3 regions of the Ornithinibacillus sp. 4-3 genome follow, and region 1 is predicted to be linked to each of the others. Evidence: riboswitches for the same ligand, from Rfam matches in the RefSeq annotation. Region 1 holds a riboswitch; each other region holds the start of a gene.
What was found. Region 1 has a riboswitch for thiamine pyrophosphate ahead of AB4Y30_RS02485 (YkoF family thiamine/hydroxymethylpyrimidine-binding protein). Riboswitches for the same ligand answer to the same signal wherever they lie in the genome.
Positions count from the first base shown of each region.

Region 2: it holds a riboswitch for thiamine pyrophosphate, as region 1 does, so the genes downstream of both, AB4Y30_RS08530 (long-chain fatty acid--CoA ligase) here and AB4Y30_RS02485 (YkoF family thiamine/hydroxymethylpyrimidine-binding protein) in region 1, are expected to answer to the same signal.
Region 3: it holds a riboswitch for thiamine pyrophosphate, as region 1 does, so the genes downstream of both, thiT (energy-coupled thiamine transporter ThiT) here and AB4Y30_RS02485 (YkoF family thiamine/hydroxymethylpyrimidine-binding protein) in region 1, are expected to answer to the same signal.

Region 1 covers NZ_CP162599.1:493,855-499,848, forward strand. The annotation lists gene AB4Y30_RS02475 (ABC transporter substrate-binding protein) at 1-1,092, shown strand, start outside; gene AB4Y30_RS02480 (hypothetical protein) at 1,097-1,255, shown strand; gene AB4Y30_RS02485 (YkoF family thiamine/hydroxymethylpyrimidine-binding protein) at 1,520-2,110, opposite strand; TPP riboswitch at 2,304-2,401, opposite strand; gene trpA (tryptophan synthase subunit alpha) at 2,459-3,238, opposite strand; gene trpB (tryptophan synthase subunit beta) at 3,231-4,433, opposite strand; gene AB4Y30_RS02500 (phosphoribosylanthranilate isomerase) at 4,433-5,062, opposite strand; gene trpC (indole-3-glycerol phosphate synthase TrpC) at 5,069-5,848, opposite strand; gene trpD (anthranilate phosphoribosyltransferase) at 5,849-5,994, opposite strand, start outside.
Region 2 covers NZ_CP162599.1:1,765,345-1,771,338, forward strand. The annotation lists gene AB4Y30_RS08510 (hypothetical protein) at 1-117, opposite strand, end outside; gene AB4Y30_RS08515 (immunoglobulin-like domain-containing protein) at 569-994, shown strand; gene AB4Y30_RS08520 (hypothetical protein) at 1,175-1,606, opposite strand; gene AB4Y30_RS08525 (DUF3995 domain-containing protein) at 1,710-2,174, shown strand; TPP riboswitch at 2,235-2,344, shown strand; gene AB4Y30_RS08530 (long-chain fatty acid--CoA ligase) at 2,431-3,480, shown strand; gene AB4Y30_RS08535 (acyl-CoA reductase) at 3,477-4,913, shown strand; gene AB4Y30_RS08540 (ABC transporter ATP-binding protein) at 4,926-5,675, shown strand; gene AB4Y30_RS08545 (ABC transporter permease) at 5,668-5,994, shown strand, end outside.
Region 3 covers NZ_CP162599.1:1,283,045-1,289,038, reverse strand. The annotation lists gene AB4Y30_RS06260 (low specificity L-threonine aldolase) at 1-241, shown strand, start outside; gene AB4Y30_RS06255 (GntR family transcriptional regulator) at 407-1,189, shown strand; gene AB4Y30_RS06250 (LURP-one-related/scramblase family protein) at 1,281-1,778, opposite strand; gene AB4Y30_RS06245 (VOC family protein) at 1,826-2,218, opposite strand; gene AB4Y30_RS06240 (hypothetical protein) at 2,377-3,801, opposite strand; gene thiT (energy-coupled thiamine transporter ThiT) at 3,936-4,514, opposite strand; TPP riboswitch at 4,597-4,704, opposite strand; gene AB4Y30_RS06230 (NAD(P)/FAD-dependent oxidoreductase) at 5,118-5,994, opposite strand, start outside.

The sequences.
Region 1 (5,994 bases):
ACTCTCGCTGTCTTAGCATTTAATGGTGCTAACTTGCCTTCAATTATGCCGAAAGAAATTGTGGAAAGTGCGGGTGAGGAAAGTATTAATGAGTATATTGGAACTGGTCCGTTCAAATTTGAAGAATGGAAACAAGATCAGTATATTCACCTAACACGATTTGAAGATTATCAACCGATTAACGAACCGGCAGATGGGTTATATGGTAAAAAAGAGGCACTTGTAAATGATTTGTACTTACATTATACTCCTGATTCTCATACGACGATGTCTGGCTTAATGTCTGGTGAGTATGATATTGCTTCAAGTCTTCCTATAGATGGTTTGGATCAGTTAAAAAATAATGAAAATATCAAGATAGATTCGGCATCTGACAACAGATTAAGTATTTACTTTAACAAAAAGAAAGGATTATTTGCAAATCCAATCGCCAGGGAAGCTATAGCAATTGGATTAAATAATGAGGATATTTTGATGGCCTCTTTTACAGATCCAGAGTATTATAACCTCAGTCATAATTTGATGATGTCTCATCAAGAGGAACAGTGGTACAGTGATTATGGAAAAGATAGGTACAACCAAAATGATATAGATTATGCTAAGGAGCTTCTGGAGGAAGCGGGATATAATGGTGAAGAAATCACTATTTTGACGGGAAGAGATCATGACTATATCTATAATTCAGCTGTTGTCCTTCAAGAACAGCTCGAAAAACTAGGAATGAATGCAAAATTAGCAGTATATGATTCTGCTACCGTTTCCGAATTACGTGAAGATGAGAATGCATATGATCTCTATACTAAGTCTGATACTCCAAGACCTGAACCAACTTCATTACTGTTCATGAACAGTAGCTTTTCGGGGTGGACAGATAGCCCAGAGCTCGATGCCTTGTTAGATGAGATATGGAGCCAGCCTAATCTAGAAGGCGCGCAAAAATTGTATGATGATTTACAAAGATGGTTTATAGATTATCGACCAATCATAAAAGTTGGAGATGGTAATGCGCTTTATGCATATAGAGATACGATAGAGGGATTAGAGTGGATGGACTCGTTGATTCTTTGGAATGTACGTAAGATGGAAGAATAATGAATTGAACAATGAAAATCAACTATATCGAAGTACTTCTGAAGATGAAGGAATTTCGTCTAAAGCGATATTATCTTTTTTAGATGCTGTGGAAGAGGAAAACTTGAATTACATTAGTTTCATGCTCGTCAGAAACGATAAAGTGATTGCAGAAGGGGCTTAGAACTACGTTTATTAGAGGTTTAAAGATTAAGGATTATAGGATACCAATTCAGATGGAAATCACACTGGGGAGGCATTCAATTTTCTACAGACATAGCAAAGTTTGGGCAGTTTTATTTACAAAAATGAATGTGGAATAGCCGAATAATCGTACAAAATGAATGGATGAAATCTAGAAAATAGGATAAAAAATCAAGATGTTATAGAACTACCATAAAAGAGTTAGAGTTGGCTTACTACATTGATAAGCCAACTCTAACTCTTTTTATTCTACATGCGATGGGCTATTTGCAGAGATAGAAACAGTCATCACAGTATGGCTTGAACCGCCATCAACAGTTGCTTGGAATACAGATTCGAGTCCTTTAAATACATCAACAGCTTCCCCATGTAAACGGGTAGAATAATGTGCTTTTGACACCTCAACATATGCTCTCATTGCCTCAATTTGGCTATAAATAATATCCATATATTGCCCACCACCTAAAGGGTAAAGCGAAAATTTTGCAGCTACATATTGTTTTAAATCTGCAAAGTTAGGTTGATTGAGACGAACATCATCTTCAGCCATAAATACATCACCAGTAGAGTCACCAGGGCAACCAAGTGAATAAGTTACCTGTAAACCTACATGCTTTCCTGTTTTAGCAGCATGTAGGAACATAGCAGCTGTCACATCAAATACATGTACAAGCTTCCCGCGAACAGTTGTTGTAACATCATCTGTCTCTACCCATACTTTGGAAGTATCGACCTCTTTTAATGCATTTAAAATAATATCCACAAAGTCATCACTCATTGGATAAATTGAAAAACTAGCACCTGCAATTTTACTTGTACCACAAGTTAATTCCATGTTAAAAATCCTCCTTTAAAATTAATAAATAATGATGTTTTGGCATAATGATCTCTAGATTTTTCTATTAACATCTGTGATATTTGCCAGAGATTTACTTGTCCACTAGCTATAGAGGAAGAAGTATTCTGCTGAAAGAAAATAAAAGACTGCGCCTTGGAAAAGGGCAGTCTTAATGTATGCAATGATACGTATCATTTTGACTACACTTCCCCACGCTAGTATTACCTAGTTCGGGTTATAAGGGTCAGAAAGTTTTCTTCTCAGCTAGAAGCTCCCCTAGTGTGGAAATATTCATTTATAACTACATATAATCCTAACGAAATATTTTAAAAAAGTAAAGTTATCCTATTTAGCAATAGATCCTTGAATGAGCTCTGTTATTTCTTCTCTTTTTCCTTCATGAAGAAGACTTACGATGGTACTTCCTACAATAACACCGTCACAATGCTTGCTTAATGCATGTGCTTGCTCAATAGAGGAGACACCAAATCCGGCAAGTACAGGAACGGAGCTAGCTTGTTTTAATGATGCTAGATAATCTCCTACTCCATCCTTATGGGTTGTTCTAGCTCCTGTTGTTCCTGTGACAGAGACTGCATATAGGAAGCCTTCAGAACGTTCTGCTATTGCCTGAATTCTTTCTTTTGTACTGGTTAGAGCAGCTAATCGAATAAAGGCAATATCGTTTTCCTTTAAGCTTTCTGAAAGAAGTAATTCTTCTTCCATTGGCACGTCAGGAATAATAACACCATCTACTCCAGCAGCTGCACAATTCTCAGCAAACTTAGCAGAGCCATAGCGGAAAATAGGGTTAATATAAGTCATTAGTATAATTGGTACATGGCGTGTTTCTTTAGATTTTTCTAGTTCTTTTAAAACACCTGATAAAGTTGTTCCAGCTTTTAATGCGCGTTGTCCAGCAGCTTGAATTGTTGGACCATCTGCAACTGGATCAGAAAAGGGAATACCAAGCTCAATCGCTGATACACCACATTCTTCTAGAAAAGCGATTTGTTCATTCAGCTGATCTAGCCCACTATCTCCAGCCATAATATATGGAATAAATAATTTTGAGTTTGCAGCTAATTTTTCTTGAAAGGTTTGATCAATATGCATTTTACCCATGTTTGATTCCTCCCAATATATCTTTGACTTGTGCAACATCTTTATCTCCGCGTCCAGATAGACAAATAACGATTTTCTGACTTGGGTCCATCTCTTTTGCCAATTTCACCGCATAAGCAACTGCATGGGCACTTTCTAATGCTGGAATGATACCCTCTGTTTTGGATAGGAATTGGAATGCCTCTAATGCTTCTTCATCTGTAATAGAATCATATGTGACACGACCAAGCTCATGTAAATGACTATGCTCTGGACCAACTCCAGGATAATCGAGACCCGCAGAGATAGAAAATGCTTCTTCAATTTGGCCATCCCTATCTTGAAGCAAATGGGTCATGGTTCCATGTAAAATTCCAACAGAGCCAGCTGATAATGTAGCTGAATGTTTATTAGAATCTATACCTAATCCACCAGCTTCTACTCCGTACATTTTTACAGATTCATCATCAATAAATGGATAGAACATTCCCATTGCATTACTCCCACCACCAACAGCTGCAACAACTGCGTCAGGTAGAGAATTTGTTTTATCTAAAATTTGTTGCTTTGTTTCTTGACCGATAACTGCTTGGAAGTCACGTACAATTTTGGGAAATGGATGTGGACCTACAACAGAGCCTAAAATATAATGTGTATCCTCGACATGGCTAACCCAGTAGCGTAATGCATCATTTACGGCATCCTTCAATGTTCCGCTTCCAGATTCAACACTTTCTACTTTCGCACCTAGTAATTCCATGCGAAATACATTTAATTTTTGTCTTTCGATATCGACTGCTCCCATAAAGACAACACATTCTAATCCAAGAAGTGCACAAACAGTTGCTGTGGCAACACCATGCTGTCCTGCACCTGTTTCAGCAACAATCTTTCTTTTACCCATTCTTACTGCAAGCAATGCTTGCCCAATTGTATTATTAATTTTATGTGCACCTGTATGGTTTAAATCCTCACGTTTTAAATAAAGCTGAGCACCACCAACTTTTTGTGATAAGTTTTCAGCATGATAGAGAGGGGTTTCACGACCAACATACTGTGTTAAATAATGCTGCAATTCTTCTATAAAAGCAGGGTCATTTTTTGCTTCTGTATAGGCAGCTTCTAACTCTATTAGAGCGGGCATTAATAATTCTGGTACAAACTTACCGCCAAAGCTTCCATATCGTCCTTGCTCATTAGGCATTGTGTAATTCATTATTTCATCTCCTTATCTATCTGATGTTCTGCGTATCTAGCAGCTTGAATAAATTGCTTTATTTTCTCATGGTCTTTTCTACCGTTTGTTTCTACATTACTAGATACATCAATTCCGGCAGGGCTTACTAGTTTAATTGCTTGTTCTACGTTTTCACTAGAGAGCCCTCCTGCTAAAATTACTTTTTCTCTCGGAACAGCTAATGTATCAAGGAGGCTCCAATCAAATACTTTTCCACTCCCACCACGATAGGCTTCACCAGGACTATCCATTAATAAATAATCGCAAGGATACGAGGAAAAGTCTGCTTCTGCCAAATGATTGCTAGAGTAGGCACGAATTACTTTGGCAGAGAGCTGTTTTGCTATTTCAGCTGATTCATCTCCATGTAATTGAACAAAATCTAACCCAACTTCTTTTGTAATTTGTTCCATCTTTTCTACTGTTTCGTTGACAAATACGCCAACTTTTTTTACAGAAGGGGGGAGAGAAGATGTGATTGTTTTCGCTAGTGCTGGTGAAATCTGGCGTTTACTTGGTGCAAAAATAAAACCGATAAAATCTGCACCTTTTTCCGCTGCAACTTGAGCAGCTTCAATTGTTTTTATACCACAGATTTTGATTATCATGAAGCATCAATCCTCAGTGTTTTTTAAAGGAATTTGTAGTTCTTCAAAGGTTGCTTGTAAATTATTAGAACGCATAAACGTTTCACCAACTAGAATTACATTTGCTCCTGCCTTTGCAACTGTTTCTACATCTTCTTTTGTACGAATTCCACTTTCGCTTATAACAATTGTCTCCGGGTCAATGACCATTGATGCCAGATAATCCGTTGTTTCTAAGTCCACTTCGAATGTTTTTAAATCACGATTATTAATCCCAATGATATCAGCACCTAAATCTAATGCCCGTTCCATTTCATCTTCATTATGCACCTCAACAAGAACTTCAAGGTCTAGGCTTTTCGCATATTCATATAGGTGAAAAAGTTTATTATGCTGAAGTGCAGCAACGATTAATAAAATAATATTTGCTCCAGCTTCTTTAGCGCGATCAATTTGAACAGGGTGAATCATGAAGTCCTTACATAAAATAGGGATATTAACGACTTCTCTTACGGCACGTAAATCCTCCATAGAGCCATTGAAAAAGGGCTCATCTGTTAGCACAGAAATTGCAGTTGCTCCATGTGCCTCATATGTTTTTGCTTGTTCAATCGGGTTAACATCCATTTGTATTTCTCCTTTAGAAGGGGAAGAACGTTTTATTTCCGAAATAATATTCATATGAGAGGAGCGAATTCGCTCACGAAATGTTTGCCCTGTATAGGTGGAGGCAGTGTCATATGTTTTTTCTTTTAGTTTCTCTACTTCTTTTGCTTTTTCAATTAAAATCTTATCTAATATTGTCATTTAAACCACCTTACTAGTAAAGGACTTGCTGTAGTTAATTAATGTTTGTAATTTCTCCATTGCTGCGCCAGAATCAATGCTTTCTTGAGCCATTGCAATACCTGTTTGAATAGAGCCTGCAGCACCGTTTGCAAATAGACCAAGTC
Region 2 (5,994 bases), 1.3 Mb from region 1:
TTCTGGTTGGGAGACATCAATTTCATCTGGTGAAGGATCATTCCCTCCTTGACATGCACTTAGGATAAGTAAGATTGTTATTCCTGAGATTACAAAACCCAACCTTTTCAGGCTCATGATATACCACTCCTTCCAGTGTATATATTTCCCTTCTTTTGTAAAACGAATCCTAAGCTTTATAATAGGGAACAAGTAGATATATAGCTCTTTCACAAAGGGGGAAGGGAATTGGATATTGAATTTTATATTTTTATCAAAAACCCTGATATAGAAAAATTTAATTCTAAAAAGTAGATTTAATTCTTTCATAATGAAGTTGGAATAGACGTTGTAGTTTTTTCAAATATGATTTGTAGTGAATTTCATTTTCTTCCAGCGTCAAAAATGGAAAGATTCTTATACAATTTTAAAGGCATGCCTATTCTGTAGCGTTGTTATATAGGGGTTTAGACGCTATACTTAAAGTAAGTATTGAAAACTATACTGAATACTAGGTAGAATTAATGATGGAAAGAGATGAGAGCAAGCATTGATTCCATCTTTTTTGATAATATGGAGGTGTAGATTTATGAAGAAAATTTCTCTACTCATGTTATTTTGCACATTTCTTACTATAGTAGCCTGTAATAAAGAAGCTCCTAAATCAATTTCCATCCCACAACCAATATTTGATTCAGAAAATCTTTCCATAACAGTTTTATCCTCCACCCTAGAAAAGTTAGAAATCGAACTGCAAAACAATACTTCAGTTGATCTAACCACAAGCAATTATTATGTAATTGAACATTATATGGATAGTGAATGGAAAGAAGTACCATTATCGCTAAATGTGGAGGATGTTGAAATTCATCTTCCTGCTAATGAAGCTCATCCATTTACGATTGAATTATATCCGGAGCAACATGAATACGAATTGGGGAAATATCGTGTAGAGAAAACTGTTTCAACCGCAAATGGGGTAATACATCCTATAATTGAATTTCATATAGAATAGTTTCTCAAAACAAGGAAGTATGACTTAAAATAGCAATTAATCCTCAATAATTTCAATAAATCTTACTTTATCAAAAATTTGTATCTCCCAACCTTCAGCATCTTCAATAAGATCATATGAAATTCCCAAATCATCTACATTGGAAAGAGGAAATTTGAGATAAATTTCTTCATTATCTACTTAAAAAACACCTGTTTGTTCACCAATGATCCAGTAGTCAGCATCTATTTTCATTGTCTCTTTTAAAAACAAAATATATTTTTCTCCCTTAGCAAAAGGTTCGACAGAATTAACTAGCACTTCACTAGTTCCATCTTGCTTGATAGTAATTACTGGATTTGCACTTCCTTTGAACACCTGATTAATCTGTGCCTGAAAAACGGTATAAGGCATACCAATTTCCTTATCTGTTTCTTTTACTTTATCCATAATGGTAATTTCAGCAATTAGATTTGCCTGTTCTTTGGCTTCCTCCAACTCAAACGCTAGTACTTCAGCTTCAATTCCAGATTGAATAACATCTTCCTCATAAGTATATTCACTTTTTTCGTCACCCGTGTTGTATATGCCATACACAAATAAATAGATCAATAAAAATAAAATATACCTCATTTTTAAACCCTCCTTTTTGATAAGACGTAAAAAACGGGTCTTATGTTACAGCTTGATTTTTTACAATGAGTTTGATTGAGTAGTATAGAAGGGAGGGCGTAGAATGAAACAAAATTTTGATTTCAAACGCAATCGAACCTTTATTACGCTCGGAATATTTTGGACGATTATCTTTGCAGCAATGAGTTTTTACTGGGCGATGGGTGGTATGGTAGGAGTAAGATCTCTTGGAGGAGCCATATATGAAATGTCGCTTGATCCGGAGCCTTCTTTCATTGTGATTGTATGGCTTACTGGATTTGTAAAATTGCTAGGAGCTATCTGGTTATCATTATTACTTATATCTTGGCGTAATCCTATTATTATTAAAGTATTTTATTTTGTGACAAAAGCAGCTGGAATTTTCTTGTTTTTATATGGCTTATTAAATTTTATTACCATTTCCATGAGCGCATTTGGTCTTTTAGAATTTGACTTAGATACACATGCAACATTTTGGCGTTTAGTATTTTGGGAGCCATTTTGGATGATTGGTGGAATATGTTATTTCTTGGCTGTGAAAAAATAATGTGGCTATTCTATATTGAAAAAATATGAAAACTATGGCAGAGTTAGAGGTAATAATTGAATAAACATGTGGGGGGACCAGTGTTGCTGGTTGAGATAATATCCGTAAGATACAGACCCTTAGAACCTGATCTGGTTGATACCAGCGTAGGGAACATACAGGAAAAGTATTTTATTTTTACATAAAATTGTATGCACCCTAGGCTTCGTATAGCTAGGGTGCTTTTTATTGTGTTTATTTTTAGGAGGAATGCATAATGAAACAGGCAATTCAAACATTTATCGAGAAACCAGCAGCAAGTGAGCAAAACTTTAATGAACTTGCCATAGATCTTTTCAAGCATTTATATAGGAAGAATAATGCTTATCAACAATATTGTAGGAGAAAAGGAATCGGAATTCTACAAGTTCAAACGTGGAAGGATATTCCGAGTGTATCGACAGAAGCTTTTAAAAACACATTTCTAAGTACTGTTCCGGAGAAGGAATGTGCACGTGTATTTATGACAAGTGGAACAACAAGTGGAAAGCAGGGAAAGCATTATCATGCGGATTTAGAAATATATGATCTTTCTGCCTTAAGAAGCTTTCGAGAATTTGTTAGTGACGAAATCCGTCCAATGGCAATTTTATTTCCTAATGTACAAGAAATGCCTAATTCTTCGCTTGCTCATTATTTAGAATTACACCGCAAACATTTCGGTACAGAAGATTCACGACATTTTGTCACAAAAAATGGATTACAACTAGAAGCATTTATGAGGTGGATAAAGGAGCATGCTAATATTCCAGTAATTGTACTTGGTGCTAGCTATAGTTTTGTTCATTTATTTGATGCATTAGAGGAGCAAGGAGAATCACTTCCTCTACATGCAGATAGTCTAATTTTCGATACAGGTGGTTTTAAAAGTTTCTCTCGTACCTTAGAAGAAAATGTGTTTTACAATAAGCTTGCGCAAATATTCCATGTGAATATAGAAAATCTTATTAATATGTATGGAATGACAGAATTATCTACACAGTATTATGCGAAAATTACTAAAAATCAACCAAGTATTAAACAGGCGCCACATTGGCTTCGTTTTAAAGTCGTCGATCCGATTACAGGAGAAGAAGTACCTAAAGGGGAGGTAGGTATATTGGTGCATATTGATTTAGCTAATATTCATTCTGTTCCAGCAGTCCAAACAAGTGATTTAGCGATCGAAAGGGATACAGGATTTGAATTACTTGGTAGACAAGCAAATGCAGAACCTAAAGGCTGTTCCTTGTCTGCAAAAGAATGGTTAGAGGAGAAAGAATCATGAAAATGATTGAATATGGTGGATATCTACCTCCAGAAGCAAGAACAATGGATATAGCAAATCGTGTGCTTACTTTTCAACAAGGAGAAGAAGAATTAGAAATTCATATGCCATATCCTAGCTCTGAACAGTTAACTCAGCTCACGAAAATGATCAAAGCATCACCAATTCAATGTTTGCATACAACTGATTTGATGAAGGCAATTGATAAGACTGTCCATCTATTATTAGATCGTACACATCCACTTCGGCAAAAAGCTGAAAAGCTGTTACCGATTATTACAGGATATAACGCTGAAGTGGTGCGTTTAGGGCTTACACAATCTTTGCAAACCTTTCGTGAGCATGAATTACGTCGCTGGTTAAATGTTAATTTTCAGCAGCCTCACATATTAGATCAATTTGAACCGACTTCACATGGTGGATTTACAAAAGCAATTTCTCCGCAATTAACAACACATATATGGGCAGGTAATGTACCAGGATTACCACTTTGGAGTTTCATTGCAAGCCTTTTAGTAAAAGGTGGAGTAGTTGGGAAAGTTGCTAGTGCAGAACCTTTTTTCATCGGTTTATTCTGCCAAGTTTTAGCAGAAGTAGAACCACGTCTAGCTAATGCAATGGCAATTGTTTCATGGCAAGGAGGGGATCAAGCACGTGAAAAAGCTTTATTTAGAGCATCTGATGTTGTGGTAGGTTATGGAACGAATCAAACTATTATTAACTTACAAGCTCAAATAGTAGCACCTACTCGCTTTATTTCTTTCGGTCATAAATTAAGCTTTGGCTTATTACTGCGTGAAGCATTAGATCATCAAAAGAGTGAAAAATTTGCAGATCAAGCAGCATTAGATATTGTTCGTTATGATCAACAAGGCTGTTATTCTCCACAAACCTTTTTTGTAGAACGCAGGGGGCGAACAACACCAAAGGAATGGGCAGAATTATTAGCAAGGAAATTGCAAGTATATGAAGAACGTTATCCATTGCGTAAGCTCTCTATGGAAGAGGCAAGTGAAAGAATTGCTTGGCGTGATGCGAAAGAATGGCAAGAATCTGCTCAGGTTTTCTCTTCTAAAGTAAGTGCTTGGATGGTAGCGTATGAAGAAAAACTTAGCTTAGAGCCATCCCCATTATCTCGGACGGTTCATGTAATTGCAGTAGATGATTGGCAAGAAGTGTTAGATGTACTTCAGGATAAACGTGATATTTTGCAAACAGTTGGTGTTGGTGCATCTGTAGAAAATTTATTTGCTGTAGCAACAGCGTTCAGTAGATATGGAATAACAAGAGTAACCAGTATAGGCAGGATGACAAAGCTTCATCCCGGTTGGCATCAGGATGGTTATTCATTACTAAGAGAGCTTGTCCAATTAATTGATATTGATCCAGCTACAATTAGAGATTTAGAAGCTTTAAATACATATACAGATTAGGGGGAATACAAAATGATGGAATTAGAATTGCAAGATGTTTCATTTCAATATGAACAGAGAGCTTTCTCTTTAGAAAAAATAAATTGGGTATTGCCTCCGGGTGAAATTCATTGCTGGCTTGGAAGAAGTGGAAGTGGTAAAACAACACTACTTCAAATAGCAGCCGGATTAAAAATACCAACAGCAGGACAGGTGCTACATCAGCAAAATCTAGTAAATAATCCACTTTCAGATATTGGTTTTGTATTTCAAGATGCGACATTACTACCGTGGAAAAGAGTAATAGATAATATTTTATTGCCAATTCAGCTGCAACGAAAAATAGAAGCAAAGGATTATGCATATGCAGAAGAGCTACTTCAGATGTTGCGAATTCCTAATTTAGCAAAACGTTATCCATTAACACTTTCAGGTGGTCAAAAAAGTAGAGTAGCAATTGCACGAGCATTAATTACCAAGCCTACCTTACTTTTTTGTGATGAACCTTTTGCGGCACTGGACTTAATGACAAAGGAAGAATTACAAAATGAATTACTTTATTTAAATGAGAAGAAAAAACTAGCAATGCTATTTGTTACCCATGATATTGCAGAAGCTGCTTTTTTAGCACATCGGGTTGGTGTTATGGAAAATGGTGCTTTTATTTATGATGGCAAGACACCTATATATGAGGAAAATAATACAAATCGACGAAATTCAAAACAATTTCATGATTATTGTCGAGAGATTAGACAGTCGTTAGAAGGTAGTATCTATGCGTAAGAATGCAGCAATAACATCTGTTATTCTTGGAATTTTATTAATTATTGTGTGGGAATATCTTGCGCGAGGACTATCAAATCTTATTTTACCGAATCCAACTGCAGTGTTTTTGAAATTACAAGAAGGTATTGTAAGTGGCGATTTTCTTCCTCATTTATTAACAACATTGACAGAAGTTATGCTTGGTTTATTTATTGGTATTGTTTTTGGTGTGGGACTTGGGATTCTAATAGGAGAGAATGAATTTTTAAGGAAGGTATCTTTTCCCTATATTGTTATCTCCCAAGCGATTCCTAAAATAGCATTAGCTCCATTATTT
Region 3 (5,994 bases), 790 kb from region 1:
TGCGAAATTAGACGGTTTATCCATTGATTTAGCTGATGTACAGACAAATATCGTCTCACCAAAACTAGAAAAAGATCATTGGAATTCACAAAAATTAATCGACTACCTACTCAAGAAAGGTATCAAAGTTAAAAACATTGGTAAAAAGCAAGTTCGTATGATTGTCCATTACCTAATTACCGATGAAGACATTGACGAAGTTGTTGCCTCTTTTGCTTCTTTTACTAAAGCGCATGCTTAGATAACAAACCACTTTTCGAGTTACTTAGAAAAGTGGTTTTTTTCATGCAAACACCTAGCTAGCCTATGAAAAAAATAGTAATTTAGTAATAATCCTGTATACTTAAATTAGCATAGGAACATATACGTCGCTGTATTTACTTGTAATTTGTAGGAGTTGGTATTAATGACTATCTCAAGAGAAAACCCAATTGCACTCTATCTTCAAATCGCAGAAACATTAAAGAAGGATATCTTCTCTGAAGTAATTCAACCTGGAAAAAGAATTGGGACTCAAAAAGAGCTAGAAGAGCGATTTAACGTCAGTAAAATAACCATTCGAAAAGCAATTGAAGTACTAGAAAATGAAGGTCTTGTAGTGACTAGTCAAGGTAAAGGTACATATGTGAGACAAGAAAAAGTAGAACAAACGTTAGACGAGCTACAAAGCCTATCTGATATTATTAAGAAAAGCGGCTACGACCCTGAAGTAAAAATTATTAAAATGAAAAAACAACAGACTGAAGATAGCTTTCTAGTGAAAGAAACAACTAAAAAAATTGATACCTTGGCAATTGAGAGAGTTCATTTCGTGGAAAAGAAACCTATCGCCTTAGCAAAAGCATATATTCCTTGGGAACTAGGCAAACATTTAAGTAATCAAGAACTTGAACATTATACAATTTATGAATTACTTGAAAACAAATTAGGAATCAAGCTCAGTCAAGCAGAACAGGCAATTGAAGCATGTCCCGCAAGTGAAGAACTTGGCAAAATACTCAATGTTCAACAAGACTCTCCTCTGCTGAAGGCATCTCGCTTAACCTATAGTACAGATAATCAACTTGTCGAGAAAATCATTTTTTACTATCGATATGATGTCTTCGCTTTTAAAGTAAACTTAAATAGCCTTAGCATTACTCCAATGTGGCCAACCATTCCACCAACTGTACAAAATGATAGTGAGTAACAATAAATCCAGCAAATGAGCATCTTGGTTCATTCGCTGGATTTTTGCATTCATATAAGAAAACACACATTCATAAGAAAAAAGGATATGCTTAGAAATTATTGACAGAGGCTGAAGATGATTGATCTGCTTTCACACAATCAATAGCCACAACAATTGCAATAACGATAGCTTCCATCTCTTCATCCACTACTTGAACCGTGTAGCTATCAGCTATAGTAAACCATTCTTTCTTTACTTGCCCAATGACTTCACCTTGATGTATGATTTGAAAATCCATATCCCACCAATTACCCTGTACTTCAATATCTGCTGCTTCAATCGAATAGCGTGCCTTTAAAAAGGAGAGCTCTTTCTTAATGGTTAAGATATTTCGCCCATCAACCTCAACTTCAAATTTCGGCAAAAAGGTAAACACTTTTTTTGTAATATGTGCAACTTCATCTCGTATTTCATTCATAATGGAGAATACCTTTGGAATCTGCATAAAGCTACCTTCCACAAAATATACATCATTCTCTTGTTCGTCCTTAACCGTAAACTTCTCACCTAGACTGAAGACCTTTTGTTTAATAAAAAGCTGTTTCATGATGTAGCCCCCTTTTTATCTTTGAATTTTTTGCATCTTTTTATTTATTACTCTAGATTCAATTGCCAGGAAACACCAAAACGATCATTCACCCAGCCAAATTTCTTACTAAAACCATAAGCCCCAATCGGCATTAATGGATGTCCATCTTCTAACAATTTAGCATATAATGTATCTATTTCATCCTCTGATTCACAAGTAATGAAAACAGAAAAGGACGGTGTGAAATCAAATTGATGCTTAATTGGACTATCAAAGCTCATAAATTCCTGTCCTTTAACAGCGAAGACAGCACTTGCTACCTCTCCTTCTGTTCCCGCTCCATTTGCCTGATAGTAAGTCATACTTTTAAGTTCTGCTTCCTTAAATTTATCTACGTAAAAGTTAATTGCCTCTTCTGCATTTCCCTGAAACATCAAAAATGGTGCTGCTTTTTTCATCTCAACACACCTACCTCTTTTTAAAGATAAAAATACTCATTTATTATAACTTCCATTTTACCTTTTATCCATGATCTTGAACCCAAGCCTGTCCATTAAAAATCGATAATCTATGTAAGTAAGAAGTTGAAATTTCTTACTTACATAGAAGAAAATTTTTATAAAAAGAACACAGCAATAAGCGTGCTTGCAACAAGACCTATGATAACAGGTATAAAATTTTTCCTTACTAACTCCATGACAGATACTCCACAGAAACCGGCAATAGCGATTAGTGAGGACCAAGCAATAATTGCTCCGCCGCCAGTCCATACCGCTCCCATTTGCCCAATCGCTGCAAGTGTACTAGCATCCATTCCATTAGTTTCTAATGTAGCTGCTAAAGCTCCTGTTAACGGTAAGCCTGAAAATCCTGAGCCATCTAATCCCGTTATGATCCCAATGATTAATAAACTGATACCAGCGAAAAGAGCACTTTGTGGAATAAATTGTTGAGCAGATTCAACAAGATCAAATAAAAATGCAGGTGGAGATTCTTCTATTCCCAAAATTTTCCCTGAGAATTCATTACTTCCTAAAAAGAAGAATCCTGCAATTGGAATAACTGGGCCCATCACCTTAAATGCAAACATAAATCCATTAGTAATATGATTACTTACATAATCTAATGCATGTTGTCTACCAAACGCAATTGTAGAAAGGACAAGGAGAATAACTGCAACTCCACCAATAAACGCTGCACCATCGCCACCTTCTAAACCACCTGTTCTTCCATATGCCAATTTTGTATAGATCATATAAACAACTACTGCTGTTAAAGTCAATGGTACGAGAATCGCAAAGAGTTTACTCCAAAAGGTAAAGTTTTTAATCGTACTTTCCCTTTTTTGCATATCCTCTTCCTCTTGTATTGCCTGTAATTCTAATTCACTATCTGGATGATTTTTACTACGAATTCCTTTACGATACATGAAATAAGCAAGGAAAATCGCAATACCTCCAGTAATAAGTGACAGAATAAATGCTTTATCAGCAACAATGCTTGTATCTAATCCTGCTGATGCGGCAGAGATACTTGGCGCTACTTGAATAATATAGTCTGATGATAAAGCCATTCCTTGCCCAGCTAGTGCTACTCCGACAGCAGCTGTCATAATTGGTAAACCAGAACGAACAGCAGCTGGAACCAATAATGCACAAATCAGTGGAACAGCAGGAGTAGGCCAGAAGAAAAGGGAAATAACGTACGTTACAGCAATTAATACAAAAAAGGAAACATGACCATTAATCATTACCTTCTGAATCGGCTGAACCATCTTCTGATCAGCTCCAATATCTCGTAAGGAATGAAGTAATGCCATCATAAATGTAATGATTAAGAAAATATTAAATAATTCAGTTGCAGCAACTAAATTAGCCTGAAATATAGAAGTAAATCCATCTACAATATTTCCTTTATAAACCCATCCAACCAAAAATGTCCCTATTAATGTTGGTAAAACTACACCTTTCCTAAAAATCATTGTAATAATTATTATTAGCGTAAATGCAGCATATAACCAATGTGAAAACAACAAATCCATAGGTTTCTTCCTTTCTACATAGAATGCTATAATCTATGCGAATGTCAGTGGTTAGGTGACCATTTTTCAAATGTTGTTAGGACTTGTTTTCAATACAAAAAACTCACTTCATGGAAGAAGTGAGTATACAAATATTAAGATGCTGTATTTAATAAAGTACGTGGTTGTTTATAAAACAAGAAAAAGACAGCGACGCTACAAATAATAAAGCAAGGGAATAAATAAGAGAAATTATATACAAAGGAATAGAACCAGATATTTGTAAAATTCTCTGGCATAAACCTTTCAAAAAATACAACTCCTGCTATAAAATGCCCAATAAATCGTAAGGTAGTTCCTAATAATACGCCTAGCAAAATATACGTGAAATATTTTCCGGCTCTTCCATCCTTCACAGCTTGTTGAATTTGTTTTGCAAATACTCCTGCGAAGCCTATGACGGTAAAAGCTAATCCATATTCAATAAAACCTTGCAACGGTGTTAGAATCCAAGCGCCAAAAGGGATTTGGAGTATCCCAAATAAAAATCCAGATAATAATCCCCCTTTTAATCCCCAGCGGAATGCGATAATAAATACTGGTATCATCGCAAAGGAAATAGATCCACCTTGCCCCCAAATTTTAAAGCTTAGAAACGGAATCAGATCAAGCGCCAATGCAAGTGCTGTAAAAATGGCTACCTCTACTAGAAATAGCACTTTCTTTGAACTCATCAAACATGCCTCCCTTTATTTTTCCACAAAAAAAGCAACGCCAAGGGAAGCTTCTGATGGGTTCTTCCTTACGCTCTTGCTCCATCAAATAAGCTCTCATCCCTACGCTAGTATTAACTAACAGGTTCAAAGGGTCTGAATGATTATTCCCACATTCACTCTCAGCCATATGGCTCCCCCTGAGGCTTTATACACTTTTTTTGCTAATCATTATTATAGCTTAGAAAATAAAATAAAACAAGATTCCCCTTTTTCAGAAAAGTAGAAGCTTGCGTCGAGAGTCCCTTCATAATGGTCGGTTATTATGCAAATAAAAAGACATCAGGAGTAGAATCACCATCTCCCAATGCCTTGATTATTTTTATCTGAAGTCTTTTTGTTCTTCTAAAGTTCTTGTAATAATCGTATACCCTACTAACGCAGCAACACCTAATACTAAACAACTAAAAAATCCGTTTTTCATCTTAGGTTTACCTCCCATTCTTTAGCGTTTTCTTCGTTTACTAATTGAAAATGCTAGCTAATCTATTCAGCCATTTATTGCTTACTTTTTATAGAGGTTGTTCAAAAAGTCCCGTAGAAATGACCTTTTTGAACACGCTCTTATAGCGTATCAAATGGATTTAATTTACCTTTTCGCAGAATTAAACCTACACCACCAAGTAAGAATAAAGAACGGTTATCCACTACTTTTTTCATTACTGCAGCTGGCTTACCGAATAATTTTTTACCATTAAAGACAGAACCCATTCCATCTGTGCTACCTAAAGAAGCAACCGTTCCTTTGTCATGGAATTCAAAGTTATTTAATGGTTGGTTGTACATTAATGCTTTAATATTCTTCGCTGTTGCTACACCTTGTTGAAGTGCAATTTGTGCTGTTGGTGGATATGGACGATCCGCTTCCTTATTCCAAACCCATGCACAATCGCCTAGAACGAAGATATTCTCATCTTCTGGTAAACGTAAATCATCTGTAACAGAAACTTTTCCACGGTTTAATTCAAAGCCTGAAGCACCTAAAACAGAGTTACCAGTTACTCCACCAGTCCAAACAATTGTACCTGCTTTAATTTCTTCTGCTTCTTCACCAACGATAAAGCTATCTTCTGTACATTCTTTAATCATTGCCCCTAAACGAAATTCAACGCCACGAGCTTCTAAAGATTGCTTTGCATATGTAATTAACTCTTCATCAAAGCCAGGCAAAATAGAAGGAGTAGCTTCAACATTGATAATTTTTGCTTTAGAGCGATCAATATCATACTTCTTACATAGCTCAGGAACACGTTCTGCAAGCTCACCTACAAGCTCGATACCAGTAAATCCACCGCCCCCTACTAAAATAGTTAAGCTATGGTCCTCAGCATCTGGATTATTATTATACTTAGCAAATTGATATTCCATATGCTCACGAATTAAGCGACAAGAATCGATATCCTTAATAGCAAATGCATTCTCTTCCATTCCCTTAATACCA